DNA from 3 places in the Streptomyces sp. NPDC031049 genome. Region 1 is predicted to be linked to each of the others. Evidence: riboswitches for the same ligand, from Rfam matches in the RefSeq annotation. Region 1 holds a riboswitch; each other region holds the start of a gene.

Region 1 (9,775 bases):
TGTCGATGTTCTCGGTGCGGGTGACTTCCTTGAGCACCTTGTCCGTGGAAGGCATTTCACCATCTCCCTCTGGTAGCCAATGGCCTTCACACCACAGGTGTCCGCCAAGCCGCAAACCATGCCACGCTTCTCAAATTTCTCAGTAGGTCACTTTTTCAACAAATGGGACAGCTACTGCGCGGTGCGACCATTCCCGGACCGACGACGCGCCACCGCGCGGCGGGCGCGCCCGTTCACCCCCGCGTCACCCGCGCACCCTTGTCAGCCGGACCCCGATGCCTCATGGTTGACGCGCGTCACATGACCTTCACGCTCGGCCACACCCCACGTCCCCGGCATGGAGAACACATGTACACACGCGTCATCAAATTCGTCGTCAGCCTTGTCATGATCATGGCTGGCGTGAGCGTCGGCACGCTCGCCACCGCGGGCACCGCCCACGCCGACGGCTGCTACACCTGGACCCGCACCCTCTCCCAGGGCTCCTCGGGCTCCGACGTCACGCAGCTCCAGATCCGGCTCAGCGGCTATCCCGGCTACGGCTCCGTCCTCGCCGTCGACGGACAGTTCGGCCCGGCCACCGCGGCGGCCCTGAAGCGGTTCCAGTCGGCGTACGGCCTCGCGGCGGACGGCGTCGCGGGCCCGGCCACCTACAGCAAGCTCTACGCCCTCCAGGACGACGACTGCACGCCGATCCACTTCTCCTACAGCGAGCTGAACAAGTGCAACTCCACCTGGTCGGGCGGGGCGGTCAGCGCCGCGACGGCCAAGGCCAACGCCCTGCGCACGATGTGGAAGCTGGAGGCGCTGCGGCACGCCCTGGGCGACCAGCCGATCCGGGTGACCAGCGGCTTCCGCTCCTACTCCTGCAACAGTGCCGTCGGCGGGGCGAGCAACAGCCGTCACCTCTACGGCGACGCGGCCGACCTCGGGGCCGGCTCGCACTCCCTGTGCACCCTGGCCAAGCAGGCCCGCTACCACGGCTTCAACGGCATCCTCGGCCCGGGCTACCCCGGTCACAACGACCACACCCACGTCGACCACCGCGGCAGCCGCTACTGGTCCGCGCCGACCTGCGGCATCTGACGCCGCCGGTTCCTCAGCCGCGGCGCAGCCGCCACACGTGGTCGTCGCGGAAGCCGTCGAGGCCCTCGGGGGACACGCTCCGCCTGCGGACGGTCTCCCGGGTCTCGAGGCTCCACTCGCCCTCCGGCAGGGCGAGTTCGGCCAGCACGCCGTCCAGGGTGGGGAACTCCGCCTCGAAGGGCGGTTCCGTCTGCCAGGACGGCCAGCCCGCGTGCAGGACGACCAGCAGGGTGCCTCCGTCGGCGACCGCCCGTGCGGCGCGGCGCAGCACGCCCTGCTGGTCGAGGGCGACCGGTGACTGGAGGTAGTGCGCGCTCACCAGGTCGAAGGTGCCCTCCGGGAACGTCCGGCCCAGCTCGTGCCGCTCCCACGAGGTGCGGTCGCCGACCCCGGCCTCGGCGGCGTGCCGGGCGGCACGCTCCAGCGCGGTGGCCGAGATGTCCACGCCGGTGACGCGCCAGCCGGCCGCGGCCAGCCAGACCGCGTCACCGCCCTCCCCGCAGCCGAGGTCCAGCGCGGTGCCCGGCGCCAGGCCGGTCACCTCCCGGACGAGCAGCTCGTTGGGCCGGCCGCTCCAGACCCGTCCGGCGTCGCGGTAGCGGGCCTCCCAGAACTCCTCGGGGCGGGTCGGTGCGGGGTTGTCGGTCATGACGTGCCTCCCGGGGTGGGCGCGATGGTGGCGCGTGATCTGCTCCGGCGGCGCACGCGTCGCGGCGCCCCGAAAGGAAGGCTGCACCACCCGGGGAGCGGGCCGGTAGCGGCTTTGCCGGTACCGCAAACGCCGCTGTCGCCGGTGCCGGTGTCGCCGACGCCGGTACCGCAAGCGCCGGTACCGCAAGCGCCGGTGCCGTGGACGCCGACGCCCCGGACGCCGGTGCCTGCGCGGAGGCCTGTGCCGGGGGCGCCGGGTGCCGCAGGCCGCCTCGGTCGCGCCCCGGCCGGTCAGGGCGCACCGGCCCGCCCCCGCCGCTCGGCGGCCCACGTCACACGCCGGAAGAGAACAAGGTCACAACCGTGGGCTCTGCTCCTCGTATCTCGATCTGTCCTAGCATCCGAGCATGACGGTCCTGCCTGACGACGGCCTCTCCCTCGCGGCCGAATTCCCTGACGCCACCCATGAACAATGGCAGCACCTGGTGGCAGGTGTGCTGCGCAAGTCGGGCAAGGAGGTCTCGGACGCCGAGGCGGAAGAGGCCCTGTCCACCGTGCTGGAGGACGGGCTGCGCGCCCGCCCCCTGTACACCGCGCGCGACGGCGCCCCCGACCCCGGCCTGCCGGGCTTCGCGCCGTATGTGCGCGGCGGCCGGCCGCAGGGCAACACGGCCGGCGGCTGGGACGTGCGCCAGCGGCACACGACGGCCGACCCGGGCACGGTCCTGACCGACCTGGAGAACGGCGTGACCTCCCTGTGGCTCGCCGCCGGCGAGTCCACCGGCATCCCCGTTCCCGCGCTCGGCCGGGCCCTCGACGGCGTCCACCTCGACCTGGCGCCCGTCGTCCTGGACGCGGGGGCGGAGACCGAACCGGCCGCCCGGGAGCTGCTGCGGCTGTACGCCGAGCGCGGCGTCGCCGACGACGCGGCACGCGGCAACCTCGGCGCCGACCCGCTGGGCCACGAGGCCCGCACCGGAGCCGCGCAGGACCTCGCACCCGTCGCCTCGCTGGCCCGGCTGTGCGCCGAACGCCACCCGGGGCTGCGCGCGTCCACCGTGGACGCGCTGCCGTACCACGAGGCCGGCGGCTCGGCCGCGCAGGAGCTGGGCTGCTCCCTGGCCACGGGGGTCGCCTACCTGCGGGAGCTGACCGCGGCCGGCCTGGACGTCGGGCAGGCCTGCGCCCAGCTGGAGTTCCGCTACGCGGCCACCGCCGACCAGTTCCTCACCGTCGCCAAGCTGCGGGCGGCGCGGCGGCTGTGGGCCCGGGTCACCGAGGTGTGCGGGACACCGGCCGCGCAGGTGCAGCACGTGGTGACCTCGCCGGTGATGATGACGCGCCGCGACCCGTGGGTGAACATGCTGCGCACCACCGTCGCCACACTGGCCGCCGGGGTCGGCGGCGCCGACGCCGTCACCGTGCTGCCGTTCGACCACGCGCTCGGCCTGCCGGACGCGTTCGCCCGCCGGATCGCCCGCAACACCTCCACCATCCTCATCGAGGAGTCGCACCTGTCCCGGGTGATCGACCCGGCCGGCGGTTCCTGGTACGTGGAGCGGCTGACGGACGAACTCGCCCACGCCGCCTGGGAGTTCTTCCAGAAGATCGAGGGCGCCGGCGGCCAGGCCGCGGCCCTGCGCTCCGGCATGGTCGGCGAGCGCCTCGCCGAGACCTGGGCGGCGCGCAGCGCGAAGCTCGCCAAGCGGCGCGAGCCCGTCACCGGCGTCAGCGAGTTCCCCTTCCTGGCCGAGAAGCCGGTGGTCCGCGAGCCGGCGCCCGAGCCGCCCTCCGGGGGCCTGCCCCGGGTGCGGCGCGACGACGCCTTCGAGGCGCTGCGGGCCCGCTCCGACGCCCACCTCACCGCGACCGGCGCCCGGCCGCGGGTCTACCTGGCCGCGCTCGGCCCGGCCGCCGCGCACACCGCGCGCCTGACCTTCGCCTCGAACCTGTTCCAGGCGGGCGGCATCGAGCCCGTCACCGAGGGCACGTTCGAGGAGAGCGGCGCGCGTGAGGCGTGCCTGTGCTCCAGCGACGCGCTGTACGAGGAGCAGGCCGAGGCGGTCGCCGGCCGGCTGCGGGAGGCCGGCGCCGGGCATGTGTTCCTCGCGGGTCGCCCGGGGCGGTACGCCGGGGTCGACACGTACGTCTTCGCGGGCTGCGACGCCGTCGCGGTGCTCTCCGCCGCCCTCGATCGCATGGGAGTGTCCTGAATGTCCATCCCTTCCGTTCCCGACTTCTCGGGGATCGAGCTGGGCGCGCCGGCCGCCGGCGCCGGCCCCGACGAGTGGCGCGCGGCGGTGAAGCGGGCCGCCGACGGCGACGACCTGCTCTGGGAGACCCCCGAGGGCATCACCGTCAAGCCGCTGTACACCGGGCAGGACCTGGAGGGCCTGGACTTCCTGGGCACGTACCCGGGGATCGCCCCGTATCTGCGCGGCCCCTACCCGACGATGTACGTCAACCAGCCGTGGACCATCCGCCAGTACGCGGGCTTCTCCACGGCCGAGGAGTCCAACGCCTTCTACCGCCGCAATCTGGCGGCCGGCCAGAAGGGCCTGTCGGTCGCCTTCGACCTGCCCACGCACCGCGGCTACGACAGCGACCACCCGCGGGTGACGGGCGACGTCGGCATGGCGGGCGTGGCCATCGACTCCATCTACGACATGCGCCAGCTCTTCGACGGCATCCCGCTGGACCGGATGACCGTGTCGATGACGATGAACGGCGCGGTGCTGCCGGTGCTGGCGCTGTACATCGTGGCGGCCGAGGAGCAGGGCGTGCCGCCGGAGAAGCTGGCGGGGACCATCCAGAACGACATCCTCAAGGAGTTCATGGTCCGCAACACCTACATCTATCCGCCGAAGCCGTCGATGCGGATCATCTCCGACATCTTCGCCTACACCTCCCAGCGGATGCCCCGCTACAACTCCATCTCCATCTCCGGCTACCACATCCAGGAGGCCGGCGCGACGGCCGACCTGGAGCTGGCGTACACGCTCGCGGACGGCGTGGAGTACATCCGGGCGGGCCGGGAAGCGGGCCTGGACGTCGACGCGTTCGCACCGCGGCTGTCGTTCTTCTGGGCGATCGGGATGAACTTCTTCATGGAGATCGCCAAGCTGCGCGCGGCCCGGCTGCTGTGGGCGAAGCTGGTCAGGCAGTTCGACCCGAAGAACCCCAAGTCGCTGTCGCTGCGCACCCATTCGCAGACCTCGGGCTGGTCGCTGACCGCGCAGGACGTGTTCAACAACGTCACGCGTACGTGTGTGGAGGCCATGGCGGCCACCCAGGGCCACACCCAGTCGCTGCACACCAACGCCCTCGACGAGGCGCTGGCGCTGCCCACGGACTTCTCCGCGCGGATCGCCCGCAACACCCAGCTGCTCATCCAGCAGGAGTCCGGCACCACCCGGGTCATCGACCCGTGGGGCGGCAGCGCCTACGTCGAGAAGCTCACCCACGACCTCGCACGCCGCGCCTGGCAGCACATCCAGGAGGTCGAGCAGGCCGGCGGCATGGCGCAGGCCATCGACGCGGGCATCCCCAAGCTGCGCGTGGAGGAGGCCGCGGCCCGCACCCAGGCCCGCATCGACTCCGGCCGGCAGCCGGTGATCGGCGTGAACAAGTACCGGGTCGAGACCGACGAGCAGATCGAGGTGCTCAAGGTCGACAACTCCTCGGTGCGCGCCCAGCAGATCGAGAAGCTGCGGCGGCTGCGCGAGGAGCGGGACGAGACCGCCTGCCGGGACGCGCTGGACGCCCTGACCCGCGCCGCCGGCGGCGACGGCAACCTGCTGGAGCTGGCGGTGCACGCGGCCCGCGCGAAGGCCACGGTCGGGGAGATCTCCGACGCCCTGGAGAAGGTGTACGGCCGCCACGCGGGCCAGATCCGTACGATCTCCGGCGTGTACCGCAACGAAGCAGGGGAGTCCCCGTCCGTGGACCGCACCCGCGCCCTGGTGGACGCCTTCGCCGAGGCCGAGGGCCGCCGGCCGCGCATCCTGGTCGCCAAGATGGGCCAGGACGGCCACGACCGCGGCCAGAAGGTCATCGCCACCGCCTTCGCCGACCTCGGTTTCGACGTGGACGTCGGCCCGCTGTTCCAGACCCCGGCCGAGGTGGCCCGTCAGGCCGTCGAGGCGGACGTGCACATCGTCGGGGTCTCCTCGCTGGCCGCCGGGCACCTCACCCTCGTACCGGCGCTGCGCGAGGCGCTCACCGAGGAGGGCCGCGAGGACATCATGATCGTCGTCGGCGGGGTGATCCCGCCGCAGGACGTGCCGACGCTGCTGGAGATGGGCGCGGCGGCGGTGTTCCCGCCGGGCACGGTGATCCCGGACGCGGCGCACGACCTGCTGACCCGGCTGGCGGCCGGCCTCGGTCACGGCGAGAGCTGAGGCCCCGGTCCGTATGGCGATGGATCTGGACACCTACGTCAAGGGCGTGCTCGACGGCAAGCGGGCGGTGATCGCACGGGCGATCACCCTCGTGGAGTCCACCCGCCCCCAGCACCGGGCGCTGGCCCAGAGGTTGCTGACCGAGCTGCTGCCGCACAGCGGCCGGGCCCGGCGGATCGGGGTCAGCGGTGTGCCGGGGGTGGGCAAGTCGACGTTCATCGACGCCTTCGGCACGATGCTGACCGGGCTCGGGCACCGCGTCGCGGTGCTCGCCGTCGACCCCTCCTCCAGCCGGACCGGCGGGTCGATCCTGGGCGACAAGACCCGGATGGAGCGCCTCGCCGTCGACCCGGCGGCGTTCGTCCGCCCCTCCCCCACCGCCGGCACGCTCGGCGGGGTGGCGAAGGCGACCCGCGAGTCCATCGTGGTGATGGAGGCCGCGGGCTACGACGTGGTGCTGGTCGAGACCGTCGGGGTCGGCCAGTCCGAGACGGCCGTCGCCAACATGGTCGACTCCTTCCTGCTGCTCACCCTGGCGCGCACCGGCGACCAGTTGCAGGGCATCAAGAAGGGCGTCCTGGAGCTGGCCGACGTGATCGCCGTCAACAAGGCGGACGGCCCGCACGAGCGGGACGCCCGCGCCGCCGCCCGCGAACTGGCGGGCGCCCTGCGGCTGATGCACGGCAAGGACGCCTTCTGGACGCCTCCGGTGCTCAGTTGCAGCGCCCGGGAGTCGGCCGGACTGGACGCCGTCTGGGAGCGGCTGGAGCAGCACCGGGCGCTGCTGGACTCCACGGGCCGGCTCGCCGCCCGGCGCCGCGACCAGCAGGTCGACTGGACGTGGACGATGGTCCGCGACGAGCTGCTGGACCGGCTGCACGCCGACCCCGCGGTGCGCTCCCTGGCGCCCGCGCTGGAACGGCAGGTCCGCGAAGGGAGGCTGACGGCCACGCTGGCCGCCGAGCGGATCCTGGACGCCTTCGGGGGCGGCGGGGCGGAGCAGCCGGGCTGAACCGCCGGGACGGGCACGCGGCGGTGACGTAGTATCAGCAGGTCATCGCCGCGACGGGAGAAACAGGAAGCCGGTGCGAATCCGGCACGGTCCCGCCACTGTGACCGGGGAGTGCACCCCCTCGACACGCCACTGCGCACGGCGCGGGAAGGCGGGGGGAACGTCGATCCGGGAGTCAGGACACTGGCCTGTCGCGGGCCCGTTCCGAGGAGCGCGGACTCCCGAGGAGGCTTCACGTGTACGACGGCATGCCCCGTCACCGGCGGTTCCTCTCCGCCTTGTTCTCTCCCGCCCGGTTCCCTTCCGCCCGGTCCTCTTCCGCCCGGTTCCCTTCCGCCCGGTTCCCTTCCACCTGGTTCCCTTCCGCCCGGTCCTCTTCCGCCCGGTTCTCTTCCGCCGTGGGCTTTCCCGCCCGGCGGCGGCGTGCCCGGCGTGCCACGGCCGCGGGCCTCGCCCTGTCGGCGGTCCTGCTGACCGCCGGCTGCGGCGCGTCCGGCGACGGCACCGCCGGCGAGCGGAAGGCCGCCGGGTCACCGGCCGAGGGCTTCCCCGTCACCGTCGACAACTGCGGCGTGCGCACGACGTACGACCGGCCCCCGTCCCGGGTCGTGACCATCCACCAGCACCCGGCGGAGCTGATGCTCGCACTCGGTCTGAAGGACCGCATGGTGGGCACCGCCTTCCCCGACTCCGCCGTGCTGCCGGAGCTGAGGAAGGACTACGCGTCGATACCCGAACTGGCCGAGCGTGAGCCGTCCTTCGAGAAGGTCCTGGAGGCCGAGCCGGACCTCGTCTACGGCGGCTACGCCAGCGCGTTCGACGAGAACGCCGGCCGCTCCCGCGAGGCGTTCGCCGAAGCGGGCATCCACACCCACCTCAACCGCGAGTACTGCGGGAAGAAGCGGGTGACCATGGAGGACACGTACGCCGAGATCCGGACCATCGGCAGGATCTTCGGCGTGGCCGACCGGGCCGAGAAGCTGGTCGGCGACCTGAAGGACCGGATCGGCAAGGCCACCGAGGCCGTCCGGGACCGGCCCGAGGTGCCGGTCTTCGTGTACGACAGCGGCGACAAGGCCGCGTTCACGGCGGGCGGCAGGAGCCTGGGCACCGAGCTGATCCGGCTGGCCGGCGGCCGGAACGTCTTCGCCGGCCTCGACGACGTCTTCGGGGACGTCTCCTGGGAGCAGGTCGTCGAGCGCAAACCCGAGGTCATCGCCGTCTACGACTACGCCGGCGCCGGAAGCGTCGAGCGGAAGAAGGAGTTCCTGCTGTCCCGGCCCGCCCTCGCCGACGTGCCCGCGATCAGGAACGAGCGGTTCGTCGTCCTGCCGCTCACCGCGACGCTGGTCGGCATCCGGTCGGCGTACGCGGTCGAGGACCTGGCCCGCGCCCTGCACCCCGAGAGCTTCCGGTGACGGCCACGGAGGCGCCCGCCGGCCCGGCCGCCCGGCGGCGGACACCGGACGGCGGGCGGGCCGGCCGGGTGCCCCTCGCCGCCGTCCTGGCCGTCCTCACCGTCCTGCTCCTGCTCTCGGGCACGGCAGGGCTGGCCATCGGCTCGGTGCGGGTGCCGCCCGGCCAGGTGTGGGGCATCGTGGCGCACGCGCTGGGCGCCGGCTGGGTGGAGCCGGACTGGCCCGGGCCGCGGGAGACCATCGTGCTGGAGGTGCGGGCGCCGCGCGTCGTGCTCGGCGCGGTGACCGGCGCCGGTCTGGCGGTGGCCGGCACCGCCTTGCAGGCCCTGGTCCGCAACCCGCTCGCGGAACCGTACCTGCTGGGCGTGTCCTCCGGGGCGTCGCTCGGCGCGGTCTCGGTGATCGTCTTCGGGGTGGGCCTGCTCGGGCCGCTGTCGCTGCCGGCCGCCGCCTTCGCGGGCGCCCTCGCCGCGCTGCTGCTGGTCTACGTCACCGCCCGCACCGGCGGCCGGCTCACCTCCACGCGGCTGGTGCTGTCCGGCGTGGCCATCGCGGCCATGCTCACGGCCGTGATGGACCTGCTGCTGCTCACCACCGACCGGGGCAACGAGGCCCGCGCGGTCCTCGCCTGGACCCTCGGAGGTCTCGGCGGCGTCGACCGGGGCACGCTGTGGCTGCCGGCGCTGACCGTGCTGCTCGGCACCGGGGTGCTGCTGGCGCAGGCCCGCAACCTGAACCTGCTGCTGGCCGGTGAGGAGGCCGCCACGACGATGGGACTGGACGTGGCCCGGTTCCGGGCCCGGATGTTCGTCCTGGTCTCCCTCGTCACCGGTGTGCTGGTCGCGGCGGCCGGGCCGATCGGCTTCGTGGGCCTGATGCTGCCGCACATCGTCCGGCTGCTCGTCGGCGGCGACCACCGCCGCGTCCTGCCGACGGCCGCACTGGGCGGGGCGGTCTTCCTGGTGTGGGCCGACATCGCCGCGCGGACCGTCGCCGCGCCGATGGAGATCCCCGTCGGCGTGCTCACGGCCCTGTGCGGCGGGCCCTTCTTCCTGTGGCTGATGCGCCGGGACGCCCGGCGGCACACCGACCGAGGAATGACATGACCGCCTCCGACCTGTCCGTGGACGGCGTCACGCTCACCGCGGGAGCGCGCCGCCTGGTCAAGGACGTGTCGCTGACCGCGGGGCCGGGCGAGGTGATCGGAC
Region 2 (9,775 bases), on a different contig from region 1:
CCACGACCAGCACGGGCAGTCCGGCACCCCGGGCGATCCCCATGTTCACGATGTCGGTCCGGCGCAGGTTGATCTCCGCCGGAGACCCCGCCCCCTCGCAGATCACCGCGTCGTACGTGCCCCGCAGTTCGGCGAGGCAGTCCAGCACCGTGCCGAGCAACTGCCGCTGCCGGCCGCCGTGGTAGCCGCGCGCGCTCAGCTCCCCGACCGGCCTGCCCAGCAGCACGACCTGGCTGCTCTGCTCACCGCCCGGCTTGAGCAGCACCGGGTTCATCAGCGCGGTCGGCTCCACCCGGCAGGCCTGGGCCTGCATGGCCTGCGCCCGGCCGATCTCGGCTCCCTCGCGGGTGACGAAGGAGTTCAGCGACATGTTCTGCGCCTTGAAGGGCGCCACCTTCACGCCCTGCCGCACCAGCCAGCGGCAGATCCCCGCCGTGACGACGCTCTTGCCCGCGTCCGAGGTGGTGCCGGCGACCAGCAGACCACCGTTCATGACGTCCGTCCCTTCCTCACGACCCGGCCCGCCAGCAGCCGCGCGCCCGCGCACACGCCGAGCGCCAGCCAGCCCACGCGCCGGGAGAGCCGTACCGCCCGGTCGATGTCGCCGGCCCGCACGGGCCGGCCCGCCGCCGCGTTGAGCACGGGCCGGTGCTCCACCCGGCCCCCGTAGGCGAGCGTTCCGCCCAGCCGGACACCCAGGGCGCCGGCGAACGCGGCCTCCACCGGGCCGGCGTTGGGGCTCGGGTGCCGCGCGGCGTCGGCCCGCCAGGCCCGGACGGCGCCGCGCGCGTCGCCGCCGGCCACGGTGGCCAGGGCGGCGGTGAGCCGGGCGCCCGGCCAGCCGGCCAGGTCGTCGAGGCGGGCGGAGGCCCAGCCGTAGCGCCGGTAGCGGGGGGACTTGTGGCCGACCATCGCGTCGAGGGTGTTCACGGCCCGGAAGCCGAGCAGGCCGGGCACCCCGCCGAGGGCGCCCCACACCAGGGCGCCGACCACCGCGTCGGAGGTGTTCTCGGCGACGGACTCCACGACCGCGCGGGCGATCCCGTCGGCGTCCAGTGCCTGCGGGTCGCGGCCGCACAGGTGCGGCAGCCGGGCGCGGGCCGCCTCGACGTCCCCGGACCGCAGCGCGCCGGCGACGGCGGCGGCCTCCCGGGCGAGCGAGGTCCCGCCGACCACGGCCCAGGTGGCGACGCCGGTCAGCGCGACGGAGGCGGTGGGGGAGGTGCGGACGGCCCGTGCGGCGACGGACCCGAGGGCGACGGCGCCACCGGCGCACACGGCGGTGTGCAGCGCACCCCGGCCCCGGTGGTCGCGCCACAGCACCCGTTCCACGGCGCCCGCGGCCCGCCCGAACACGGCGACCGGGTGCCCGCGGCGCGGATCGCCGAGGAGCAGGTCGCCGAGCAGGCCGGCGGCGGCGCCGTACGCGAAGACGCGTTCGGCCCGCATCGGCTCAGCCGAGCGTGGGGGAGGGCGAGGTGTCGGGGGTGGTCCTCGGTCGGCGGCAGCCGTGCATGGCGGTATGTCCTCACTCAGGGTGTCCGCGCCCTGGTTCGACGAAACCGGCGGTGAGAGTTCCTGGCTCCCGGGGGACGAGCCCTCGGTGACAGTGGCGGGACCGCGCCGGATTCGCACCGGCTTCCTCTCCTGCCGCCGTATTGGCTCGGGCAGTCCACCACGGCCCGCGAACACCCGTCAACTTGCTGTTGACCTGCGAGGGGGGAGTGTGCGGAGCCCCACACCCGGCGGGCGTGCGCGGGCACGCGAAAGGGGTGCGGGACGGTGCTCTCCGTTCCGCACCCCTCTCGGTGCCGTGCCGTGGGTCAGGCGACGATCAGATAGATGCCGTACGCCACCGCAGCCGCGCACGCGGCGAAGCAGGCGTAGGCGCCGGTCACCGCGAGGGCCGCGCCGCCGCCCCGGGCCTCGGCCCGCTCCTTGCGGGACAGGCCGGCGATGCCGAGGACGAACAGGCCCACCAGGGCCACGGTGGTCACGAGGCTGACCCCGAAGACGGAGCCGAGGGCTGCCCAGTCGATGCTCATGCTGCTCTACTCTCTGCGGGTCAGACGGTGGTGGCCGACGGGGTCTTGGCGTCGGCGGCGTCGGTCTGGGACGGGACGGTGGTCCCGAGCTCCTCGGCGGCGGCCGTGGGCGGCGGGGTGACGGCGGCCATCGCCTGGGTCACCACGCCGGGCTCGGCCGGCTCGACGTCGTTGACGTTGGTGTGGTCGACCACCTCGCGCCGGGAGATCTTCCAGATCGCGGCGCTGGAGGCGACGAGGAAGACCGCGACGAGCGCCGTGCCCCAGTCGCCGAGGCTGGTGACCCACTCCGCGAGGGCGGCGACCAGGGCCGCGGCCGGCAGGGTCAGACCCCAGGCGACGAACATCCGGGTGGCCGTGGACCAGCGGACCACACCGCCCTTGCGGCCGAGGCCCGCACCCATGACCGCACCGGAGACCGAGTGCGTGGTGGAGAGGGAGAAGCCGAGGTGGGAGGAGGCCAGGATGACCGTGGCCGCGCTGGTCTGGGCGGCGAAGCCCTGCTGCGGCTGGAGGTCGGTCAGACCCTTGCCCATGGTGCGGATGATGCGCCAGCCGCCGAGGTAGGTGCCGAGGGCGATGGCGATGCCCGCGGAGAGGATGACCCACATGGGCGGGTCGGAGTCGGGGGCGAGCGCGCCGCCGGTGACCAGGGCGAGGGTGATGACACCCATCGTCTTCTGGGCGTCGTTGGTGCCGTGGGCCAGCGAGACCAGGCCCGCGGAGGCGATCTGGCCGGCGCGGTAGCCCTTCTGGGCGGCCTGGGTGTCCGCGGTCTTCTTGCCCAGCTTGTACGTCAGCCGTGCGCCGAGCATCGCCGCGATCCCCGCGACCAGCGGGGCGGCGATCGCCGGGATCAGTACCTTGGTGACGAGCACGTCACCGTTGACCGCGCCGATGCCGGCCGAGGCGACGGCGGCACCGATGAGGCCGCCCATGAGGGCGTGCGAGGAACTGGACGGGAGTCCGACCAGCCAGGTCAGCAGGTTCCAGAGGATCGCGCCGACCAGCGCGGCGAAGATGACCTCGGGACGGATGCCGGTCTCGTCGACGAGACCTTTGGAGATGGTGTTGGCGACTTCCACCGAGAGGAAGGCGCCGACCAGATTGAGGACGGCGGACATGGCCACCGCGACCTTGGGCCTCATCGCGCCCGTGGAAATGGTCGTGGCCATCGCGTTCGCGGTGTCGTGGAAACCGTTCGTGAAATCGAACGCGAGTGCGGTTACCACCACAATCGCGAGGATCAGCGAGAAGCTTTCCATTTACCCAGGCAATCGTTCGAGGTCATTGGCGCGTCGAACGTAGGTAACGTGGGTGAACGGAAGATGAACTGGGCGGGGCGCCACGGTGTCCGGAAGCGGTGTCGCCGCTACCGCCCGCGCCCTCCCCGGCCCGTGGGGCCGCAGGGAACCGCCAGATTCCGCCCGTTACCGACGGTCAGCCCGCTCGTGCACGTGATCTCAGCCGATCGAGGGACCCGCCGAAGAGATCCTGGTCACTCTGCGGAGTGAGGGAGTGGCGGGCGATGCACGGAGAGTGGCCGGCGGCGGCCCGCCTGGCAGGATTCCCACCACGACACCGATCGACGGCGGCAACGGGGACGAGGGGCGCACGGCGCCCGAGAGGGAGGTGCCGACGGTGACGAACCGGCTGGACGAACCGGAGGACCACGCGAACCGGGTGCGGGACACGGCTCCGGAAGGGCAGGCGGCTCCGGAAGGGTGCGCGGATCTGGGAGGGGGCGCGGAACCGGAAGGGCACACGGAACGGGAACGGCGCGCGGAACGAGAACGGCGCGCGGAACCGGCTGGGCGCGCGGGTCCGGAAGGGCACGCGGATCGGGTACGGGAGACGGCGTCCGCGGAGGAGGCGCGGGCCTGGCAGGCGCTGGTCGCGACGGCCCGGCGGACGGTCGCCGACGGCCTGGTGGTCGGCACGTCCGGCAACGTGTCCGTGCGGGTCGGGGACACGGTCCTGGTCACCCCGTCCGGGGTGCCCTACGACCGGCTCACGCCGGACGACGTGACCGGTGTCGGCCTCGACGGGCGGCAGGTCCTCGGAACGCTGGTCCCCACCAGCGAACTGCCCATGCACCTCGCCGTGTACCGCAGCACCGACGCCCGCGCCGTCGTCCACACCCACGCCGTGCACGCGACGGCCGTCTCGACGCTCGTGACGGAGCTCCCGCTCGTCCACTACATGGCCGCCGCGCTCGGCGGCCCCGTCCGCGTCGCCCCGTACGCCACCTACGGCACCGACGAGCTGGCCGAGAACATGCTCCGCGCGCTCGCCGGCCGCTCCGGCTGCCTGCTCCAGAACCACGGCACGATCACCTACGGCGCCGACCTCGACCAGGCCTACGACCGCACCGCCCAGCTCGAGTGGATGTGCCGCCTGTGGCTGACGGCCACGTCGGTACCGGGCCTGACCCCGTCCCTGCTCACAGAACCGCAACTGGCCGAGGTCACCACCCGCCTCCAGAACTACGGCCAACACCCCTAGGCCCCCCAAAGGGGCGCGGGGAACTGCGCGATCAACCCCCACCCCTCCCGCACCCGCCCCACAATCCCGCACCCACCCACCTCCCGTGCGACCGTCCTGGCCCGCACTCATCGACGCCGACCCACCGATCCGCCCCAAAGGGGCGCGGGGAACTGCGCGATCAACCCCCACCCCTCCCGCACCCGCCCCACAAACCCGCACCCACCCACCCCTCACGCGACCGCCCCCGCCCCCAGCCGCTCCGTCACCCCGCCCACCCGGCCCACTGGCCGCTGAGAGGATCAACCAGGACACTGGACGACGTGCGCACTGTCACCGCGACGGCCGCAGCCGTCACCGCAGCCCTGGCGGCCGGCGCAGCGAGCATCGCCGCCGGCCGCCTCGCCAGCGACGCGGCGCTCAAGGCGCCCCCCGGCCGCCCCCTGCCGACCGAGCCCCGGCTCACCGTGCACGGCACCGCCGCCGGACAGATCACCCTCACCCGGGACCTGGCCGCCCTGCGGCCCGGCAGGTACGGGCTCGCCGGCGACGGCACCCACGCGGTCGTCGGCCCCGTCCTGCCCACCGCCTCGCACTCCGCGGACACCGTCGTACGCCGCCTGGAGGCGGTCACCCACGGCACCCTGCGTCCCGGCGACAAGGCCTGGCTCACCCCGAACCTGTACGTCGGCAACCCCGGCACCGCCCTCGACCTGGACCACACCGACGTCGAGATCCCCGGCGAACTCGGCCCCCTCCCGGCCTGGTTCACGCCCGGCGCCCGCGGCGCCTGGGTCATCGCCGTGCACGGCCTGGCCGGCACCCGCGAGCACGCCATGAACCTCATGGGCCTGCTCAGCCGTCTGCACTTCCCGGTCCTCGCCCTCGCCTACCGCGGCGACGTCGGCGCCCCCCGGTCGCCCGACGGTCTCCACCACTTCGGCGAGACGGAGTGGCGCGACCTGGACGCCGCCATCCGCTACGCCCTGGGCCACGGCGCCCGCCACGTCGTCCTGCTCGGCTGGTCCACCGGCGCCACCATGGCCCTGCGCGCCGCCGCGCGCTCCGGCGTGCGCGACAGCATCTCCGGGCTGGTCCTGGACTCGCCGGTGCTCGACTGGGAAGCGACCCTGCGCAGCCTGGCCGCGGCCCGCCACACCCCGGGCGCCCTGCTGCCGCTCGCCGTCCGCGCCGCCCAGGGCCGCACCGGCCTGCCCACCGACCGCTCCGCCGCTGCGGAGCCCGCCGGTCCCGGCGTCCCCACCCTCGTCTTCCACGGGCCCGGCGACACGGTGGCACCCTGGCGGTACTCCCGCCGCTTCGCCGCCGCCCACCCCCGCCTGGTCGCGCTCCACACGGTCGAGCACGCCACACACGCGGCCATGTGGAACGCCGCACCGGACACCTACGAGGAGAAACTCCGCCGCTTCCTCACCCCCCTCATGTGAACGCCCGATGTGAACCCACCGCCCACGAGGGCCCCCGCCACACCCACCGCTCACGAGGGCCCCCGGGCAGCCCCGCGTCCCCGGCACCCCCGCACTCGCGGCCGGCCCCCGCGGCCCCTGCCCCCGACAGCGCTCCCAGCCCCGCCGCCGGCACCCCCGCACCCGCCCCCGCGCCCCCCGCACCCCCGTCGACGCGGTCGTTCCGTTTATTGCTGCACCACTGGCCCGTTCCCGCCCCCCACGGCTCTCCGAGCCCCCGCCAGGGCCGTCACCGTCGTGCCTCGCGACATTCCGTTTGGGTTTTCGGACCGTCAGCCGGAAGACTGCTCCCGTGACGTCCCGTATCCCGCGCGACTCCAGGCTCAGACTCGTCCGCCCACGACCCCTGGCCGCCGCCCCCAGAGCGATGAACCAGCGGCGCCCGCGCCGCCACGCGCCGCGCCCGCCGGAGGGCACCCCGGCCCGCTCGGAGCTGGCCGGAATGGCGCGCTCCCGGCTGGCCGGCGCGGTCCGGGTCGCCCGCTGGGCGGATGCCGCCCTAGGCCCCGGCAGCGGCGCCGGCACCTCCGACGGCAAGGCGACACTCTCCGCCGCGACGGCCGAACGGGCCGCCCGCGAACTGGGCCTGACCGCCGCTCAGGTCCGCGCCGACTGGGACACCGCACGCCTCGCCGGGCTGGTCGAGGTGCACGGCGACAGCGCCCGGCCCGGCTGGCGGCTGCGCGCCTGGGACCGCGACGACAGCGCCGTGCTGCGCGGCTGGGTCGCCCTCTTCGACGCCTGGTCGCTCGCCCACCCCGAGCCCGACGGCCACGAGCCCGCCGCCGTCGCCGAGGTCGTCTCGGCCATGCCCCAGGTGCTCTCCTTCCTCCAGCTCTCCGCCGGGCCCGTCCCCGTGGCCCAGCTCCTCGACCTGCTGCGCCAGCGCGTCACCGAGCTGCGCACCGAGCGCTGCGAGGTCCCCTACGGCACCGGCCCCGGCCTGCCCGCGGAGCCGCCCTGCGACGACGCGGCCCTCGCGCCGCTGCTCGACTGGGCCCTGCACGCCCTGGCCGCCGTCGGCGCCCTCACCTGCGGCGACAAACACGCCACGCTCACTCCGCTGGGCAGCTGGGCGGTCTGGGTCAAGCTGGAGCAGATCTGCGTCGCCGCGCAGAGCCCCGCCGGGAACATCGAGCGGTCGGCCGAGGACATGCTGCGCGGCTGCGCCCAGCTCCGCCCGAACGCGGCCCGCGCCGAGTACCGGGCCTGGCTCGCCGCCCGCCCCGTCGGCAGCGCCGTCACCGAGCTCCTCGCCGCCGCCCGCGGCGAGGACGCCCTGCTGCGCGGACTGGCCTTCGAGGCGCTGCGGGTCGTCGGCGCCCCCGCCGAACCCGACGTCCGGGCCGTGCTCGACGAGCCGACGCTCAGGCCCTACGCCCTGCTGTGGCTGGCCGAGCACGACGGCGCCGACCCGGAGGACGCCCACGAGGTCCTCACCCGCCGGGAGGCCACCTGGCTCTGGGTCGACACCGCTGCGGCCGTCGCCGACCACGGTGAGGCGCCCATGCTCGTCCGCCACCTGGAGTCGGCCGTGCAGCCGACCGTCCCGGCGCTGCTCGACGAGGTGCGCGCCGTGGGCCACCCGCGCACCGTGCAGGTCCTGGTGGCGCTCGCCGCCGCGCACCCGGACCCCGCCCTCGCCAAGGCCGTGCGCCGGGCGGCCTTCCAGGTGCACACCGGCGGCAGCTGAACCGGCGGGGGCCGGGCGGGACGCCCGCCCGGCCCGGAATCAGGCGGGGATCTCGGGGGCGTAGGTGCCGAAGCTCCAGATGTTGCCCTCGAGATCGCGGGCCATGTAGTCCCGCGAGCCGTAGTCCTGGTCCGTCGGGGGCATGAGGATCTCCACGCCGTGCTCCACGGCCCGCCGGTGATGGGCGTCGACGTCGTCCACCACCACGTACACCCCCGTCGGGCCGGCGCCCTTCATCAGCTCGTCGAAGCGGCTTCCGGTGCCCTTCGAGCCGAGCATCACCGCGCCGTTGCCCAGCGCCAGCTCGGCGTGGGCCACCTTGCCGTCCTCCCCCTCGTACACCGCGATCTCCGAGAAGCCGAAGGCCTCCGTGAGCTGCCGGATCGCCCGCTTCGCGTCCGTGTACAGCACCGTCGGGTACATGCTCGGGCGGGCGCCGTCCGTGCTTGCCATGCCGATCACTCCTTTGTGAACCGGTCCCTTGCGAGTCGCTCCGGAAAGTCCGGAATCAAGCCTGTCGCCAGTCTTGCACCGGCCACTGACAACGGCCCGCGAGGAAGCCGCGGGACGCCACGCGGAAAAGCGCTTGCACACCCCCGTTAGACTGGCCCCCATGGCCATTCTCCTCGCGCATTAGACAGCGGGTCCGTCCTCAGCCGCCCGTCCCGCCACCCACCCGCCCTGGAGTCTGTCCGTGATCTCCGCCTCCGGTATCGAGCTGCGCGCCGGTGCCCGCGTCCTCATCGAAAGCGCCACCTTCCGCGTCACGAAGGGCGACCGCATCGGCCTCGTCGGCCGCAACGGCGCAGGCAAGACCACCCTCACCAAATGCCTGGCCGGCGAGGGCATCCCCGCCGCGGGCACCATCACCCGCTCCGGAGAGGTCGGCTACCTCCCGCAGGACCCCCGCACCGGCGACCTCGACATCCTCGCCCGCGACCGCATCCTCTCCGCGCGCGGCCTGGACGTCCTGATCCGCAAGATGCGGGAGAACGAACAGCGCATCGCCACCGGCAAGGGCAGCACCCGCGAGAAGGCGCTCAAGCAGTACGAGCGCCAGGAGACGGAGTTCCTCACCAAGGGCGGGTACGCCGCCGAGGCCGAGGCCGCCACCATCGCCGCCGCGCTCAACCTGCCCGACCGGGTGCTCGGCCAGCCCCTGCACACGCTCTCCGGCGGTCAGCGCCGCCGTATCGAGCTGGCCCGCATCCTGTTCTCGGACGCCGACACCCTCCTGCTGGACGAGCCGACCAACCACCTCGACGCCGACTCGATCATCTGGCTGCGCGACTATCTCAAGACCTACCGCGGCGGCTTCATCGTGATCTCCCACGACGTCGACCTCGTCGAGACGGTCGTCAACAAGGTGTTCTACCTGGACGCCAACCGCGCCCAGATCGACGTCTACAACATGGGCTGGAAGCTCTACCAGCAGCAGCGCGAGGCCGACGAGAAGCGCCGCAAGCGCGAGCGCGCCAACGCCGAGAAGAAGGCCGCCGCGCTCAACGCCCAGGCCGACAAGATGCGCGCCAAGGCCACCAAGACGGTCGCCGCGCAGAACATGGCCCGCCGGGCCGACAAGCTGCTGTCCGGCCTGGAGGCGGTGCGCCAGTCCGACAAGGTCGCCAAGCTGCGCTTCCCCGAGCCCGCGCCCTGCGGCAAGACCCCGCTGATGGCCGAGGGCCTGTCGAAGTCGTACGGCTCGCTGGAGATCTTCACCGACGTCGACCTGGCCATCGACAAGGGCTCCCGGGTCGTCATCCTCGGCCTCAACGGCGCGGGCAAGACCACCCTGCTCCGGCTCCTGGCGGGCGTCGAGCAGCCCGACACCGGCGCCGTGGTCCCCGGTCACGGCCTCAAGCTCGGCTACTACGCCCAGGAGCACGAGACCCTCGACCCCGACCGCACGGTGCTGGAGAACATGCGCTCCGCCGCGCCCGACATGGACCTGGTCGAGGTCCGCAAGGTGCTCGGCTCGTTCCTGTTCTCCGGCGACGACGTCGACAAGCCCGCCGGTGTCCTCTCCGGCGGCGAGAAGACCCGCCTCGCCCTGGCCACCCTGGTGG
Region 3 (9,775 bases), on a different contig from region 1:
ACGGTGAGGATGTACGGGAACCAGGGCATGACCGTCTCGAAGGCGTCCGAGGTGATCGTCACGCCGCCGATGTCCTCGCCGGCGCGGGCCTCGCCCCAGCTCGCCGGGTTGGCGATGACGATGGTCAGCGCGGTCATGGTGCAGATGACGACCGTGTCGATGAACGGCTCCAGCAGGGCGACCAGGCCCTCGCTGGCGGGGTGCTTGGTCTTGACCGCGGAGTGGGCGATCGGGGCGGAGCCGAGACCGGCCTCGTTGGAGAAGGCCGCCCGCTTGAAGCCGATGATCAGGGCGCCGAGCACACCGCCCGCGACACCCTCGGGGTCGAACGCGCCGTCGACGATGGTGACCACGGCGTCCGGCACGGCGGTGACGTTGACCAGGATGACCACCAGGCAGGCCACGATGTAGATGCCGGCCATGGCCGGGACCAGCCGGCTGGTGACGTTGGCGATGGAGCGGATGCCGCCGAGCAGCACGATGCCGACGATCGCGGCGATCAGGATGCCGAAGAACAGGGCGCCCGCGGAGGAGCCCATCGCGCCGTCCTCACCGCCGGTGACGGAGACGAGTTGCGCGTAGGACTGGTTGACCTGGAAGAGGTTGCCGCCGAAGAGACCGAAGAACAGGATCATCGCGGAGGCGAGGACCGCGAGCACCTTGCCGAGGGTCTTGCCGTTCTTGCCGAAGCGGTCGGCCAGGCCCTTGGGGAGGTAGTGCATCGGGCCGCCGGAGACCGTGCCGTCGGGGTGTACCTCGCGGTACTTCACACCGAGGGTGACCTCGACGAACTTGGTGGCCATGCCCAGCAGGCCGCACAGGATCATCCAGAAGGTGGCGCCGGCGCCGCCGATGGAGACGGCGACGGCCACACCGGCGATGTTGCCGAGGCCGACGGTGCCGGAGACGGCGGCGGTCAGCGCCTGGAAGTGGTTGACCTCGCCGGAGGAGCCCTTCTCGTCGAACTTGCCGCGCACCACGTCGACGGCGAGCCGGAACTTGCGGAGCTGGACGAATCCGAACCAGCCGGTGAAGACAAGACCCGCGACCACGAGCCAACCGACGATGAGCGGAAATTCCGTACCCCCGACGGGTACGGCGTAGAAGACCTTTTCGCCGAGCCAGGTGGCTACGGGCTCGAAGAATCCGCTGACGGCTTCGTCGACGGACTTGGTGATGGAGTCGAGTGACACAGTGGCTACCTCGATGGCGCGGACCGGCGTGGGGAGTGACGCCGGCGTGATGTGCGGTCTTGGAGCGAACGCCCTTGTCCGATCGGTGACCCCGGGCGGTGCGGCCCCGGACTCGGAGCGTGATCACCCTGGTCATGCAGTCGACGTGTGTGCCGACGCTCCGCGGGTCGGCGAGGGGTGGTGCCACCTGCGGAGTTGCGCATGTCTACCACGCCCTTTGCGCATTTTTTAGTGATGCAAATCACATCACGGTCGGTGACCCCGGAAAATGGCAGCGGCCGAAACCAGACCGTTATCCGGGACACCGGGTCCGTTCACCGGACATCTATTTCTGTCCGCTCCGACCGGAATCCCCGCTCCCGCCGAGCGCGAGCAGAGCGGCCAGCTCCTCGGCGGTCCGCGGCCCCGCCGCCGGGTCGGCCAGTATCCCCCGCTCCCGCAGCAGACCGGCCACCGCGACACCCCACGGCAGCCGCAGCCCGGCCTCGCGCAGCAGCTCGGTCCGGGCCAGCGTGGCGGCGGCGGGCCCGGTGCGCACCCCCGACGGCGTCAGGACGGCGGCGTCCTCGCACCAGCGCAGCGCGAGGTCGACGTCGTGGGTGGCCATCACCACGGTGGTGCCGCCCGCACGGAGCCCGTCGAGGGTGGCCAGCAGCCGTTCCTGCCCGTCCGGATCGAGCCCGGCGGTCGGCTCGTCCAGGATCAGCACCCGGGGCCGCATCGCGACGGCACCGGCGATCGCCGCCCGCTTGCGCTGCCCGTACGACAGCAGATGCGTGGGCCGGTCGGCCAGCGTGACGATGTCCAGCGCGGCGAGCGCCTCCTCGACCCGGGCCCGCACCCGGTCCTCAGGCAGACCGAGGTTGAGCGGCCCGAACGACACGTCCTGGGCCACGGACGCGGCGAACAACTGGTCGTCCGGGTCCTGCACCACCAACTGCACCGTGCTGCGCAGCCGGGTCAGCCCCCCGCGGTCGTACGTCACCGGCTCGCCCGCCACCGTCAGCCGCCCGGCGTGCGGCCGCAGCCCGCCGCTGAGCAGCCGCATCAGCGTGGTCTTGCCGCTGCCGTTGCGCCCCAGCAGGGCCAGCGCCCGCCCCTCGGGCACGTCGAAGTCCACCGCCCGCAGCACGGCCGGCCCGTCCTCGTAGGCGAAGGTGGCGCCCCGCAGGGACACGACGGCGGACTCGCTCACGTCAGCGGCCTTTCCAGTACGAAGGTGAGGGCGGCCAGCGCCGCCAGCAGCGCCAGGCTCGCCGCCGTGAACGGCACCGAGACCCGGGCCTCCGGCACCAGCACGCGCAGCGTGCCGTCGTAGCCGCGGCCGGCGAGCCCGGCCTGGAGCCGCGCCGCCCGGTCGAAGGAGCGCACGAACGCCGTCGCGCCGAGCCCGGCCAGCGAACGCCAGGCGGCGGCCCGGGTGGTGTGCCCCAGCCGGGCCGCCTGCGCCTGCCGCACCCGCCGCACGGAGTCCAGCAGCAGGAAGCTCATCCGGTACGTCACCAGCGCCACGTCGACCACCGGCGCCGGCACCCCGGCCCGCACCAGCCGCGGCAGCAGGTCGGACATCGGCGTGGTGAACGCGAACAGCAGCACCCCGAGGGAGGCGGCCGAGGTGCGCAGCAGCAGGGCGCCGGCCCGCGCCGGGCCCCCGTCCGCGAGGGACACGAACGCGTCCGCGCCGCCGACCTGCACCAGCAGCGGCAGCGCCCCGGTCAGGCAGAACCCCAGCGGCACCCGCCAGGCCCGCCACAGCCGGCGCCCCGGCACGCCCGCCGGGCCGAGCAGCACCGCCAGCGCCGCGACCAGCACCAGCGCGGCACCCGGCCATGGCGGCAGGGAGATCGCCAGCACCGTCAGGCCCAGTCCCAGCACGGCCTTGTCGACCGGATGCCGGCGGCGCCAGCGGCTCGCGTGCGCCGCCGCGTCGATCGGCAGCACTCAGTCCCCCGCGGGATCGTCCCGCCGGGCCGACGCGCGGGCCCGCTCCTCGCCCTGCCGCCGCCCCCGGCGCAGCCCGAAGTAGTACGCCAGCACGCCGGCGCCGAGAGCGGCCTGCACGGCGAACAGCGCCGACTCGACCTCCCCGGAGGGCGGTTCGTACAGCGGCGAGAACCACGGCTCGTACTCCGGGTCCAGCTCGGTGATCGCCGTCTCCGCCTCGGCGTCGGCACCGGCGAACGGCTCCTCCTTGTGGTCGCCGAGCCCCAGCACCAGCGGCAGCACCGCGAGCGCGGCGACCGCGAGCAGCAGCAGGGCGTTGATCCTCGTGTCGCGCTTCACCGGGCCGCCGCCTCCTGCTCCGTCGTCGTCCTCGTCCCCGCCGGCAGCACGCCCAGCCGGGTCAGCTCGCCCTTGCTGGACCGCACCAGCAGCCGCATCACCAGGACCGTCAGGAGCCCCTCGCTGACCGCCAGCGGGATCTGCGTCACCGCGAAGATCGAGCCGAACTTGCCGAGCGCGCCCAGGAATCCGCTGCCCGGGTCCGGGAAGGCGAGCGCCAGCTGCACGGACGTCACGCAGTAGGTGGACAGGTCGGCGGTGAACGCGGCGCAGAACACGGCGGCCATCAGCGGCGCGGCGCAGCGGCGCAGCAGCCGGTAGACGCCGTACCCGGCCCACGGCCCGACGACCGCCATGGAGAAGACGTTGGCGCCGAGCGTGGTCAGCCCGCCGTGCGCCAGCAGCAGCGCCTGGAAGAGCAGCGTGATGGTGCCCAGCACGGCCATGACCGGCGGCCGGAACAGGACGGCGCCCAGCCCGGTGCCCGTCGGATGGGAGCAACTCCCGGTCACCGAGGGAAGTTTCAGGGCGGACAGCACGAACGTGAAGGCCCCGGAGGCGCCGAGGAGCAGCGTGCTCTCCGGGTGCTCCCTGACCTCGCGGGTGAGTGACCGTACTCCGTGGACGACGAACGGCGCGGACGCGACACCCCAGGCGATCGCGTGCGCCGGAGGCAGGAAGCCCTCGGCTATGTGCATGGCTCGGCAGACCCTCTCCAGCACCTCGTGGATGGTTGACGCGCCTCGGCCGGTCTCCTGGCTGACGGGTACCACCGCCCGAACTCCGCCTTCCCGGGTCGTGATGACCCAGTGGCTGCCCGCGAGGGCCGGAGCCGGACTTCCCGATCACAGTGGCGAGGGCCGCACCGGCTTTGCACCGGATTTCCCGTTCACCAAGGCGTGGTGACAGTAGTGCGCCCGCACCCGCGGTGACAAGGGCGTACGGGGCGCTCGGACCCGGGTCACACACTCCCTGTGCCGTCACTCGCGCCGGTCACGGTCCAGCCGTCGCACGGCCATGGCGCGCACCCGCTGGCTCAGGGCGGTCGCGGCGGCCGTGAGGAACACGAACGTGTACAGGATCTGCACGATCGTCACCACACGCGCCGCCTGTCCCCGCGGGGTGATGTCGCCGTAGCCGACGGTGGCGAGCGTGACGACGGTGAAGTAGAGCCCGTCCAGACGGGTGTGCAGCCCCGAGAACTCGCCGGGCTGCTTGGCCAGGCAGTAGTAGGCGGCGGCGAAGACGTGCACCGACAGCAGCATCAGCAGGGTGAGCGCCAGACCGGGACGGGTGTCGGGGCGGTCGGTGAGGACGTGGCGGACCTGGCGCAGCAGCAGTACGGCCACCAGCGTGAGGACGGCCCCGAACAGCACCCAGCTCACCTCGGCCCGCCGGGGGCCGAGATGATCGAGGGGGAGCAGGAAGTACGCGGCGACCACGACGGCCCCTACGACGCCCCGCACCACCCAGGGCCGCGCGGACCGCACGGCCCCGCGCGGACGGCGGCCGTGCCCCCTGTCCGGCCCCGCCGTCACGGCCCCGCCCCCGCCGCCCGCCCGGCACCGCCCGCGCCGTCCTCGCCGCCGGGTGCTTCCGGTGTCTCCTCGGGCCGCCCGCGGCGCACGAGTTGGGCGACGATGAAGGCCACGACCGACGCGGTCACGATCAGCGGCATCTGGTCGTCGGCGTCGCCGCCGATCAGCAGCACCGCAAGCACCGCGCTGGCCAGCGGCAGCCCCGTCACCGCGGCCGCCGCCGCGGCGATCCCGAGCGCGAGGGCCGGGGCCGTGCCGAACCCGGGCAGGCCGGAGCAGGCCATGGCCGTCGCGGTGCCCAGCAGCACCGCCGGGAAGATCGGACCGCCGCGCAGACTGCCCAGGGCGATCCCCCAGGCCAGCCCCTTGCAGGCGACGAGCGCGAGCAGCGCCCCCACCGGCCAGGCGTGCGGCTGCGCGGCCAGTTCACCCAGCGTGGCCTGGCCGGACAGGGCCGCCTCGGCGGGGGAGCGGCCCGTGATCAGCGCGTACGCCGCGACACACCCGCCCACGGCCGTGGCGCAGGCGACGGTCCGGGCCGCGGTCCGCCCGCGCCGGGTCCAGCCGGCCGTGGAGCGGCCCAGCTCCCGGCCGAGGGCGACCAGCACGGCGATCAGCGCCGCCACCGGCACGCCCCACAGGAAGTCGCCCGCGTCCGGGTCGACCGGCGGCGGGACGTCGTGCAGCCGGAGCGCGCCGATCCGCAGGCCGGTCCAGTCCCCGAACCCGGTGAACACCAGGGCGCCGGCCGCGCTGGCGAGCAGGCAGGGCAGCAACAGCGCCACCAGCCGGGCGCCGCCGAGCCCGGCCCCCTCGATGAGCAGCACCGCCGCCACGACCGGACCGCCCAGGATCGTCGAGATCGCGGCGGTGGAGCCGGCCGTCGCCACCACCGCCCGCGCCCTGGGGTCCACGGCCGCCGGCCGCCGCACCGCCAGCAGCGCGAGCCCGCTGCCCACCGCCATCAGCGGCGCCTCCGGGCCCAGCACCACACCCAGCGGCAGCGTCGCCAGCGCCGCCAGCACGGTGCCCGGCAGCGCCTTGGGCCCGACGGGCGCGCCGCCGAGACCGTCCACCGGCAGATGGCCCCCGGCGCCCGGCAGCCGGGTCACGATCGGCGCGAGGACCAGCCCGGCGAGGACCAGCGCGGGCAGCGGCCACCACCACGGCGGGGCGGCGAAACCGGCCGCGTGCGGAAGCGAGGTCCACACCCAGTGCTGGAGCTGGTGCTGGAGCCCGACGAAGAAGAAGCAGGCGAGCGCGATGGGCACGCCGAGCAGCACGCACAGCAGCAACAGCCGCAGATAGCCCCGGCTGAGCACCGTGTCCCGCAGCGACTGCTCGGCCCGGGGCACGGCCGCGTTCGCCGGTGTCGTCATGGGCTCCTCCGGCGAGTCGCATGGGGCACGTGGGCCGGCCGACGAGGCAGGTGCGCCCAGTCAACGCGAGGCCGGTCCCGGCCGCACGTTCTGCACCCCGAACGGTTTCACCCGTTCGCAGCACCCCGGATGGCCGTCCGGGGCCGCCCCCCGCAGGCTCGGAGCACGCGCGAGAAAGGACGCCGCTCATGGCTCAGCACGCCGCACCGTCCCCCGGTACGCCGTCCCCCGGCGCCACCGGCCGCTCCACCCGGCAGAGCGGGTGGGTGACCGGAGGTGTCGTCTTCGCCGGTGTCCTGCTCCTGTGCAACGGCGCCTTCGCCGTTCTCCAGGGCATCGCGGCCATCGCCGAGGACGACGTCTACGCCCGCATCGGCACGTACGTGTACGAGATGAACCTCACCGGCTGGGGCGTCATCCACGTCGTCCTGGGCGCCCTGCTGCTGGCGACCGGCTACGGCCTGCTCAAGGACATGGCCTGGGCGCGCTTCGCGGGCATCCTGCTGGCCGCGCTCAGCCTGGTGGCCCAGTTCCTGTTCCTGCCGTACGCGCCCGTCTGGTCCGTGATCACCATGGCGATCGACGTCTTCGTGATCTGGGCGCTGGCCCGCCGCCAGGACGAGGCCGAACGCGCCTGACCCCGACCCGTACGCCGTACGCCGCGCACCGGCCGGCCGCCCGCCCCCGCCCGGCTCGAGCCGTCGCGGACCGTGTCGCTGTTGGGCCGAACGGGTGACATGACGTAAGAATTGGCTGGTGCGAGGCAACAGAGGCGAGTCGGAGCGGGGGAGCCGGTGAACAGCCACGACGTCACCGATGAACAGTGGGAAGGACTCGCCCAGGTCGTTCCGTTGCGCGGGCGCGACGCGTGGCCGTCCTCGGTCGGCCACCGGGCGATGCCGGAGGCGGAGACGGAGGCGCGCCGCCGCTTCGTGGTCCTGCGCGTCAACGTCTTCGCGGACGCCCGCGAGGTCGCCGAGACCCTGATGGCCGGCATCCCGGTCCTGCTCGACCTGACCGGCGCGGAGGCGGAGGTCGCCAAGCGCGTCCTCGACTTCAGCACCGGAGTCGTCTTCGGTCTGGCGAGCGGCATGCACCGGGTGGACCGCAACGTGTTCCTGCTGGCCCCCGCGGGCACCGAGGTGACGGGACTGATGGAGGGCGCGGGCCTGCCCGGGGCGTGACCGGGGTCCGGCCGGGCCGTTCAGGGCGGATCGGGTGTCGGCCGGGGCCGTCCGGGGAGGACCGGGTGTCTGCCGGGTCAGGTCGGGTGCGTCCGGCGCGTGACGGGGCGTCCGGTGGGGTCAGGTCGGGTGCGTCCGGCGCGGACGGGGCGTCCTGCGGAGTCACGCCGGCGGCGTCCGGCGGGGCCCGGCCGGCGGCGTCCGGCAGGTCCCGGCCGGTGGCCGTCTGCCGGGCGGCACCGCTGCCGCCGCCCCGGTGCCGACGCCCTCCCGTGTGACCGGTGCCGTGTCCCGCGGGCGGCCGGTCGCCCGTTCGTGGGAAGGGCCCCGGGGCGGAACGGTTCGCCCGTCGGACGGAGGCCTACGGTCCGGACATGACCGTGCCTTCCGCGTCGTCCCCCTCGGACACCGGCCCCTCCTCGCCGCCGGAGCCGCTCGCCGGCGGAGCGCGGCATCCGGAGCGGCCCCGCGTCACCGAACTGCGGCTCTCCGCGTTCGCCACGCACCGCCGGGTCGCGATGCGGCTCGGACCGCTCACCCTGCTCGCCGGCCGCTCGGGCTGTGGCAAGTCCAGCGCCCTGCGGGCGTACGAGGCGCTGGCCCGGCTCGGCGGCGGCGCCACGCTCCCCGCCGCCTTCCCCGACCCGGGAGCCTGCGTGCCCGACCGGGCCCGGCCCGACGCCCAGCAGCGCCGCGGCTTCCGCATCGGCTGCACCGCGGACGGCCCCGAGGGACCGGTGCGGCTCGACCTCGCCGTACAGGCCGAACCGGAACTGCGCATCGCGGGCGAGCGGTTGACCGCCGACGGGGTGGTCCTCCTGGAGACCGCCCTGCGCGACCCCGGGCGGCGCACCGTGCAGGCCGCCTGGCATACGGCCGGACCGGCCCCGGTCACGCGCGCCCCGCTGCCGGACGACCGGCTCGGCACCGCGCTGCTGCCGCTGCGCGTGGCCGGCAAGACCGACGGGCAGCGCCGGGTGCTGGCCGCCGCCGAGCAGATGGTCGTCGCCCTGCGCTCGGTGTTCGCCTGCGATCCGCGGCCCGACCGGATGCGCGAGCCGGTGCCGACCGGCTCGGGGCGGCTGCTGCCCGGCTGCGACAACCTGGCCGACGTGCTGTGGCGCACCCGCACCGAGTGCGGGCGGCGGCACGCCCTGTTCGTCGAGGCGGTGCGCGCCGGCTGCGCGGGGCACGTCGCCGACGTGCTGGCCGAGTCCGTCACCGGGGGAGTGGTCCGCGCCCTGCTCGACCGGGGCGACGGCCGCCGCACCGGCCTGGCCCGGCTGGGCTACGGAGAGCTGCGCTACCTCGCCCTGGCCCTGGTGCTGCTCACCGGACCCGGGGTGCTGGAGGTCGACCCGGCCGGCGAGGTGCCGGACGCCCTCCAGACGCTGACCGTCCTGGCCGACGGACTCGACCGGGGACTCGATCCCGGTCAGCGCCAGGCGCTGCTCGGGCTGGCGGCCCGGATGTGCGACCGGGGGCATCTGCGGCTCGTCGGCACGGTCAGCGACCCGGCCTGGGCGGCGGGGACGGACGGGGTGACGGTGGTACACCTGGAGCCGTGACCGATCATCCACGCGACCTGGCGGCCCTCCAGCGCCGGCTCGCCGAGTTCGCCGCCGCGCGGAACTGGCAGCCGTACCACACGCCCAAGAACCTCGTCACCGCGCTCAGCGTGGAGGCCTCCGAACTCGTCGAGATCTTCCAGTGGTTGACGCCGGAGGAGTCGGCGCGCGTGATGGACGACCCCGGCAGCGCGCACCGGGTCCGCGACGAGGTGGCCGACGTCCTGGCCTATCTGCTCCAGCTGTGCGAGGTGCTCGGCGTCGATCCGCTGGCCGCGCTGGAGGCGAAGATCGACCGCAACGAGCGGAGGTTCCCGGCTCCCAACTCCCCTCGTGGTGACGCTCAGTGACGGACGTCTGTGACGAAACCGATTTGTTGTCCACAGATTTCCGCCTTCCTCTGGCTTTTCGACCCGCTTGCCTTCACTCTGGGTAGTGGACAAGGGAGTTCGGGCGGACGCGCGTGACCGCGCGTCGGACAGACGGGGGCAGCGCATGGACGCTGTGCGGCTCATCGTGACGAGCAGGCGTGCCCTGACCGCCGGAGGCGACGTACCGGAGATTCTCGCGGAGGTGTGGCAGGCGCAGGCCCTCGCGCAGGCGATCGGCAGCCGCCTGGCGGTCTCCGGC

The links. A riboswitch is a leader RNA that binds a small molecule or an ion and turns the genes downstream of it on or off. The one in region 1 is predicted to bind cobalamin.
Region 2: another riboswitch for cobalamin. It lies ahead of ACZ45Q_RS11630 (cobalamin biosynthesis protein); the one in region 1 lies ahead of ACZ45Q_RS14755 (ABC transporter substrate-binding protein).
Region 3: another riboswitch for cobalamin. It lies ahead of ACZ45Q_RS13440 (energy-coupling factor ABC transporter permease); the one in region 1 lies ahead of ACZ45Q_RS14755 (ABC transporter substrate-binding protein).

Annotation. Positions count from the first base shown of each region.
Region 1 is NZ_JBVIGC010000007.1:243,276-253,050, reverse strand. It holds gene ACZ45Q_RS14785 (hypothetical protein) at 1-55, opposite strand, end outside; gene ACZ45Q_RS14780 (D-Ala-D-Ala carboxypeptidase family metallohydrolase) at 388-1,086, shown strand; gene ACZ45Q_RS14775 (class I SAM-dependent methyltransferase) at 1,100-1,735, opposite strand; gene ACZ45Q_RS14770 (methylmalonyl-CoA mutase family protein) at 2,145-3,950, shown strand; gene scpA (methylmalonyl-CoA mutase) at 3,951-6,137, shown strand; gene meaB (methylmalonyl Co-A mutase-associated GTPase MeaB) at 6,151-7,149, shown strand; cobalamin riboswitch at 7,172-7,355, shown strand; gene ACZ45Q_RS14755 (ABC transporter substrate-binding protein) at 7,548-8,567, shown strand; gene ACZ45Q_RS14750 (FecCD family ABC transporter permease) at 8,564-9,673, shown strand; gene ACZ45Q_RS14745 (ABC transporter ATP-binding protein) at 9,670-9,775, shown strand, end outside.
Region 2 is NZ_JBVIGC010000005.1:387,881-397,655, forward strand. It holds gene ACZ45Q_RS11625 (cobyric acid synthase) at 1-493, opposite strand, end outside; gene ACZ45Q_RS11630 (cobalamin biosynthesis protein) at 490-1,449, opposite strand; cobalamin riboswitch at 1,554-1,692, opposite strand; gene ACZ45Q_RS11635 (hypothetical protein) at 1,824-2,045, opposite strand; gene ACZ45Q_RS11640 (inorganic phosphate transporter) at 2,066-3,310, opposite strand; gene ACZ45Q_RS11645 (class II aldolase/adducin family protein) at 3,936-4,550, shown strand; gene ACZ45Q_RS11650 (alpha/beta hydrolase) at 4,853-5,977, shown strand; gene ACZ45Q_RS11655 (hypothetical protein) at 6,309-7,709, shown strand; gene ACZ45Q_RS11660 (VOC family protein) at 7,749-8,162, opposite strand; gene ACZ45Q_RS11665 (ABC-F family ATP-binding cassette domain-containing protein) at 8,404-9,775, shown strand, end outside.
Region 3 is NZ_JBVIGC010000006.1:350,738-360,512, reverse strand. It holds gene ACZ45Q_RS13460 (alanine/glycine:cation symporter family protein) at 1-1,193, opposite strand, end outside; gene ACZ45Q_RS13455 (energy-coupling factor ABC transporter ATP-binding protein) at 1,519-2,388, opposite strand; gene cbiQ (cobalt ECF transporter T component CbiQ) at 2,385-3,134, opposite strand; gene ACZ45Q_RS13445 (energy-coupling factor ABC transporter substrate-binding protein) at 3,135-3,476, opposite strand; gene ACZ45Q_RS13440 (energy-coupling factor ABC transporter permease) at 3,473-4,174, opposite strand; cobalamin riboswitch at 4,205-4,388, opposite strand; gene ACZ45Q_RS13435 (potassium channel family protein) at 4,457-4,918, opposite strand; gene ACZ45Q_RS13430 (voltage-gated chloride channel family protein) at 5,011-6,393, opposite strand; gene ACZ45Q_RS13425 (DUF7144 family membrane protein) at 6,582-7,031, shown strand; gene ACZ45Q_RS13420 (cell division protein SepF) at 7,188-7,577, shown strand; gene ACZ45Q_RS13415 (AAA family ATPase) at 7,952-9,145, shown strand; gene ACZ45Q_RS13410 (nucleotide pyrophosphohydrolase) at 9,142-9,495, shown strand; gene ACZ45Q_RS13405 (DUF6099 family protein) at 9,641-9,775, shown strand, end outside.